Linked DNA regions of Magnetofaba australis IT-1. The protein of the gene in region 2 binds, or shares a complex with, the protein of the main gene of each other region. Links are inferred from orthologs where the notes say so. Each region holds a gene or a part of one and is shown on either strand. Other genes may lie near its edges.

Region 1 (3,240 bases), on a different replicon or contig from region 2:
AGACGATTCGGCAGGATTGCCGAATCGGACTCGCGCAGCGAGCCCGAAGGGTGAGGGCCATGGATGGCCCGAATCACCCCGCCGCCGACCAGTCGGCGGCTAATAGTCAGCGCAAGCTCAAACTACGTTACGCAAACATTGGCCGCTCTGTGCAATCTTATCTGCGAACGTATTAAAATCCATCACAATATATTCGCGCACGTAAATATTATATTGCATTTGCGTATTATAATATAGAAATGCGTTAAAACATGGGCGTCTCGCCCAGCATCGAGTTGACCTCGTCCTCATGCATGCCGGAGCCATCCTGCTTGAGCGCGGCCAGCCCCTCCTTCACCCCGGGCAGACGCAGCTTGATGGGCAGTTTGGCCACCTTGTTGCCCTTCAGCGTCAGCCAGATGCGCGCTTCCACCACCTTGCCGCCAATCAACTGCGCATACAGCGCATCATCCACTTTGGTCACCGCCAAACAGCCCGTGCGTTTGCACTGATACATGCGCATACGCTGGGGTTTATGCTTGTCCACAGTCAACAGCACGCCAGACGGCAGCAGCACATTGAGCGGCGTCTTGGCGGTCAAGAGCAGACGGTCGCTGGATTTGGCGTAGGCCAGGGAGAGCTTGAACACCGGCTTGCCGCTCTTTTTGGACATCACCTGCTGGGTCAATCCGCAGCGTGTCTGTTGCGGCCCCAGCGCCACACAGGTGAGGCTCCAATTGCCAAAGCGGTCGCCGCTTTTGGGCAGATCATTCGCCTGCGCCGCCACGGGAATCAGCGCGCTCATGGCAAACAGCGTCAGAACCAAAATCAACCCGGCGAATCGGATGATGAACATACACACTCCTCATTGGGCGCATCATGACAGAGCGAACGCGCGCCCCGACCGCTTCACCATAACACCCCGACGAGCCGAGGTCAGCGCCTTGCCGCCTGCGCGCCTCCCGCGCTACTCTCATCAGGATGCAATGGACTGGAATTCGGCGCAGCCTTTATTATCCTCCCCCATGGACGCCTCGCGTAAAATCATCCATATCGATATGGACGCCTTCTTCGCTTCGGTGGAGCAGCGCGAGACGCCCGCCTACAAGGGCCTGCCCCTGGTGGTGGGCGGCAAAAGCGCGCGCGGGGTGGTGGCCGCCGCCAGCTACGAGGCGCGCACCTTCGGCATTCACTCGGCCATGTCCATGCGTCAAGCGCTGCAGCGCTGCCCCAACTTGGTGGTGGTTAAACCGCGCAAAGAGCTCTACAAACAGGTCTCCGACCAGATCCACGCCATCTTCCGCCACTACACCGACCTGATCGAACCGCTGTCGCTGGATGAGGCGTTTCTGGACGTAACCGAAAACAAGATGAACAACCCCTCCGGCACGCGCATCGCCGAAGAGATCCGCCAGAAGATTCGCCACACCACCGGCCTCACCGCCTCGGCGGGGGTCTCATTCAATAAATTTCTCGCCAAGATCGCCTCGGACCTGAACAAGCCCGATGGTCTGTCGGTGATCACCCCGGAGCAGGCCCCAACGTTCATCGCGCAACTGCCGGTGGAGAAGTTCTTCGGCGTCGGCCCGGTCACCGCCGGGCGCATGCGTCATCTGGGCATCGCCACCGGCGCTGACCTGCTGCAGTGGTCGCTGGGCGATCTGGTCCGCGCCTTTGGCAAGGCGGGGCGCAGTTACTATGATGTCGTGCGCAATGAGGATCGCCGCCCGGTCACCCCCAACCGGCCGCGCCACTCGGTGGGTACTGAAGACACCTTCGAGCAGGATCTCCACGACCGCGAGATCATGCGCCGCCAGCTGTTGCAGATCGCCTATGCAGTGGAGCTGGCCATCCGCACAACCGGCTATCTGGGCCGCACCCTGACGTTGAAGGTCAAATTCGCCGACTTTCAGCAGATCACCCGCAGCAAGACGGTGGATCACCCCATCACCCAGGCGCGGGAGATGATGGCGTTGGCCATGCGCCTGTTCGAGCCCATCGAGATCCCCGCCATCGGCGTGCGCCTGCTGGGACTGACCGTCTCCACCCCGTGTGAGGCGGAGGATCTGGGCGGCCAGCAGCTCTCCCTGCCGCTGTTCTCCGCCCCGTCGCCGGATTAACGCCCCGGACAGGAGCCCATGCATGACCACGCAACGCCTGTTCATCAGTCTGGAACCGCCCGAGGCGATCAAACAAGCCATTGGCCATAGCCTGAGCGCGCTGAAACAGGTGAAAGGCGTGCGCTGGGCTCACCCCGCGCAGTATCACCTCACCCTGCGCTTTCTGGGCGACACGCCTGATGCGGATATTGATGGCCTCAGCACATCGCTGGGTGAGATCGCCCTCGCCACTCCGGAATTCACCCTACAACTCACGCAGTGGGGCGCGTTTCCCGATGCCCAACAGGGACGAATCTTCTGGGCGGGCGTCACCGACACGAACGAAAACCTAGCCAAGCTGGCGCAGCAGATTGCTGCTCTAGAGCCGACGCAAGAGCCGCAATCCGCGTTCACGCCCCACATCACTGTGGCGCGCCGCCGCAACACCATGCCTTTGACAGCGCTGTTGGGCCAGACGCCATTGCCGCCGCTGACATGGCGCGCGCAATCGATTCAATTGATGGCCTCCACGCTCACGGATTACGGCGCGCAACATCATGTTATCGCACGCCACACATTGGCGGCCTCTCCCCCGACAATTCCCACATCTCGGCTTCAGAGTTAACGCGCACAAGCACTCGATTCCGCCTTTAAAATCAGCCGCAGGCGCATTATTGTATGCTCATTGCGCCCGCCCCCCCCCCCTCTATTCAAGCACAGCCAATTTGTTCATCAAGGAGTCTGCGGTGAGTGATCCGCTGGATATCATTGCGTTTCTCAAACAACAGCACGCGCTCAAGCATCTGCCGGAAAACGTGTTGTGCGAATTGGCCGACTCCCTGGAGTGGGACATCGTGCCCGCCGAGAAGAACGCCATCGTCGAGGGCAAACCCAACAACCGTTTCTTCTGGATACACACCGGCCACTTTCAGGTCACCCGTAAAGGGCAGTTGGTGGGCTGGGTGAACGACGGCGGCTTGGTGGGCGAAATCGGCTTGCTTGGCGAAACCCTGCCCGTGGCCACCATGACCGCCGAGCGTGATTCGCTCATTCTGGTGGCCGACTTCACCAAGATCCAAACCCTGTTGCAGCAATTCCCGGCATTTACCGCCGCACTGGCCAAAATCGCTCTGAATCGCCTCACTGACTATCAGCTCACCGG
Region 2 (3,151 bases):
GCCAAACCGTGGGGCGCCGCCCCACACCCCGCTTAAGGGTCATAGACCCTTAAGAATCCCGCCTCCGGCCAGCCGGAGGCCAATAGTCAGCGCAAGCTCAAAGTCTCTCACGCAAACACTTTTACTTCGGCGCCTGCTCTGCAAATGCGCCGTCTTGCACGGTCCAAGTTTGCTTGGGTCGATTTTCCGGCCACGGTATCTGCTCGGCGTTGCAGGCGGCCACGAACAACTGCCCCCCCTGCTCCGCCAACCAGCCCATCAGTCGCGCCACCCCGTCGCCATCCAACTCCGCCGCCGGATCGTCCAGCAAAAACAGCGGCGTTTCCCCCAATGTGGCGGCCAATAGCGCAGCCTCGGCCAACTTCAGCGCCAGCGCCATGCGCTTCTGCTGCCCCTGGGAGCCATACCGCGCCATGGGTTGGCCATCCCAGCCGATGCGCAGATCATCCCGATGCGGCCCCACGCTGGTGGCGCCCATGCGCTGATCCCCAGCCCGCGCCTGCGCCAGCAGATCGCGGTAGACCTGCGCCAGGGTCTCCACCTCAAACCCACGCCACTGCGGCACCGCGCGATCCAACTGGCACTGCAAGGCGACCTGCGCCCGCGTCGGCGGCAGATCCAGCCGCGTCTGAATCGTCTCCAGATGCGGCGCCAACGCCTGCAACGCTTCCGCGCGCGCGCGCGTAACCTGCGCCCCCAACACCGCCAGCCGATCCTCCCAGGCGTCCAACTCCTGGGCGTGGTCACCAGGGCGTTTCAGCAGCCGATTGCGCGCGCTCAGAGCCTGTTGATGCCCTCGCGCCGCCGCCGCATGGCCCCGCTGCAAGCCGAAGGCGGTCCAGTCCAGCCACGCGCGCCGCTCCGTGGGGCCGCCCTGCACCAACCGCAAGGCGTCCGGCGCGCACACCGTGGCCGCCAACGCCTCGCCCATGGCCGAAGCCGCCGCCGCCGGTTTGCCGTTCAACCGCGCCGCCAGCCGCTTGGGCTCGCCATGAAACACGATCTGCTGCGGCAACCCCCTGCCCTGCCCGCGTCCATCCAGACGAAACCAGGGTTCGTCGCGCCGCAACATCACCCCTGGCGCGGCGCGACGGAAGGAGCGGCCCATGGCCAGCAACCCCACCGCTTCGAGCAGATTGCTCTTGCCGTGGCCGTTGGGGCCGACAATGAGGTTCAACCCCGGCCCAAACGTGAGAGTCGCCGTGGGGATGTTGCGAAAACCCCGGATGGCGAGGCGCTCCAGCAGCATCGGCGGTCGATCACACCCGCATGGGCATCAGCACGTACATGCAGTCGTCGCGTCCGGCCTCGCGCATCAGCACCGGCGACTCTTCGTTCTTGAGCATGAAGCGCACCCGATCCCCCGCCATGGCGGTGACGATCTCCTGCAGATAGCGGGCGTTGAAGCCGATGGTCATGGCGTCGCCGTTGTAGTCGGCGACCATCTCCTCTTCGGCGGCTTCCTGCTCGGGGTTGTGGGCGCTCACGGCGATCTGTTCCGGCTCCACCAGCACGCGGATGCCGCGGGATTTCTCATGCGACAGCACCATCATGCGGCGCACCACCCCCAGCAACGCCTCTTTATCCACATCCATGGGGAACGGATTCTCCGCCGGAATCACCTTCTGGTAGCTGGGGAAGCGACCGCTCACCAGTTTGGCCGACAACGTCAGCCCCGGCTTGATGAACTGGATGAAGTGCTCGCCCAGGGCCAGCTCCACCGGCAGATCGTCTTCGTCCAGCAGCTTCTTGGCCTCCTGCACCGCCTTGCGGGGGAGGATCAGCTCCAGCGACTCGTCGATGGTCTCTTCGATGTCGCGGGTGGCCACCGCCAGACGGTGGGTGTCGGTGGCGGCCAGGCTCAGACGCCCGCCCTGCCCGCTCTCATGGGGTTGCAGATGCACCAGGATGCCGTTGAGGATGAAACGGGTCTCATCCTGGGACATGGCGAAGTGGGTGCGCGCGATCATATCCGCCAGTTGCGGCCCCGGCAGGGTGATGCGCCGCGCCGCATCGGCTTCGGGGATGGCGGGGAACTCGTCGGCGGGCAGCGACACCAGAGTGAAGCGGGCGCGGCCGCAGGCGATGGAGAGACGTCCCCCCTCCTCGGTGCGCGCGCGCAGGGTCTCGTCGGGCAGCTCGCGCACGATCTCGAACAGTTTGCGCGCGGAGACCGCCACCGCGCCGGGGGTCGTCACCTCCTCGACTGGGGTGATGGCGCGCAGGGAGACCTCCTCGTCGGTGGCCGACAGGGTCAACCCCTCTTCGGTCGCCTCCAGCAGGGCGTGGCCCAGAATGGGGCGCGTGGTGCGGCGCTCGGCCACCGATTGCAGACGGCTCAAAGCTCTGAGAAAGGGTTCCCGCTCAATGCGAAATTCCATGCTGTACACTCCCCCCGCCAAAATATTTAACGGCGCAACATATCGCTCAATGTCGCCAACGTCTCCGCCAATTCGGCGTCGTCGTTGCGTTTTTTATCAATCTTATCCACAGCGTAGAGCACCGTGGTGTGATCCCGCCCGCCGAAGCGGTGGCCAATCTCCGGGTAGGAGTGGCGGGTCAACTGCTTGCACAGGTACATGGCCACCTGTCTGGGATGGCTGTAGAGCCGCGACTTCTTGGTTCCGCGCAGATCCGCCTGCGTGATTTTGAAGTAGTTGGCCACCGTCTCCTGGATGCGCTCGATGGTGGCCGGTTTATCGCGCCCTTTGACGATATCCTTGAGCGACTCGCGCACCAGGGCCATGGTGATGGGCTTGCCGGTGAGCGAGGCGTAGGCGGAGACGCGAATCAACGCCCCCTCCAACTCGCGCACATTGGTCTGAATCGCCTCGGCCAGGAAGAAGGCCACCTCATCGGCCAGCTCCAGCCCCTCCCCCGACGCCTTGTTCTTGAGGATGGCGATGCGCGTCTCCAGCTCCGGCGGCTGCATATCCGCCACCAGACCCATGCCGAAGCGCGACCGCAGCCGCTCCTCCAGATGCTCGATCTCATGGGGGAAGCTGTCGGCGGTGAGGACGATCTGCTTCTTGGCCTCATACAGCGCGTTGAAGGTGTGGAAAAACTCCTCCTGCGTCGCTTTCTTGCCCGCAATGAACTGGATGTCATCCACCATCAGCACGTCCACTTTGCGGAAGGTGTCCTTGAAGTT

Evidence for each region.
Region 1: the proteins of dnaN (region 2) and dinB are in contact, whole or in part, in a solved structure (PDB 1OK7), measured with the Escherichia coli proteins. The link is inferred for Magnetofaba australis IT-1 from one-to-one orthologs.

What each region holds. Positions count from the first base shown.
Region 1 is NZ_LVJN01000014.1:68,030-71,269, forward strand. The notes cover bases 113-3,032. They hold dinB (DNA polymerase IV), read left to right. Parts: upstream 113-965; coding sequence 966-2,099; downstream 2,100-3,032. Other genes in these bases: MAIT1_RS01905 (invasion associated locus B family protein), read right to left, coding at 245-835; thpR (RNA 2',3'-cyclic phosphodiesterase), read left to right, coding at 2,122-2,703; MAIT1_RS01920 (cyclic nucleotide-binding and patatin-like phospholipase domain-containing protein), read left to right, coding at 2,825-3,032. Outside these bases: more of MAIT1_RS01920, read left to right, coding at 3,033-3,240. UniProt on the Escherichia coli protein: Poorly processive, error-prone DNA polymerase involved in translesion repair and untargeted mutagenesis. Copies undamaged DNA at stalled replication forks, which arise in vivo from mismatched or misaligned primer ends.
Region 2 is NZ_LVJN01000021.1:597,605-600,755, reverse strand. The notes cover bases 321-3,151. They hold dnaN (DNA polymerase III subunit beta), read right to left. Parts: upstream 2,382-3,151; coding sequence 1,260-2,381; downstream 321-1,259. Other genes in these bases: dnaA (chromosomal replication initiator protein DnaA), read right to left, coding at 2,408-3,151; recF (DNA replication/repair protein RecF), read right to left, coding at 321-1,249. In the rest of the region: more of recF, read right to left, coding at 122-320. UniProt on the Escherichia coli protein: Confers DNA tethering and processivity to DNA polymerases and other proteins. Acts as a clamp, forming a ring around DNA (a reaction catalyzed by the clamp-loading complex) which diffuses in an ATP-independent manner freely and bidirectionally along dsDNA.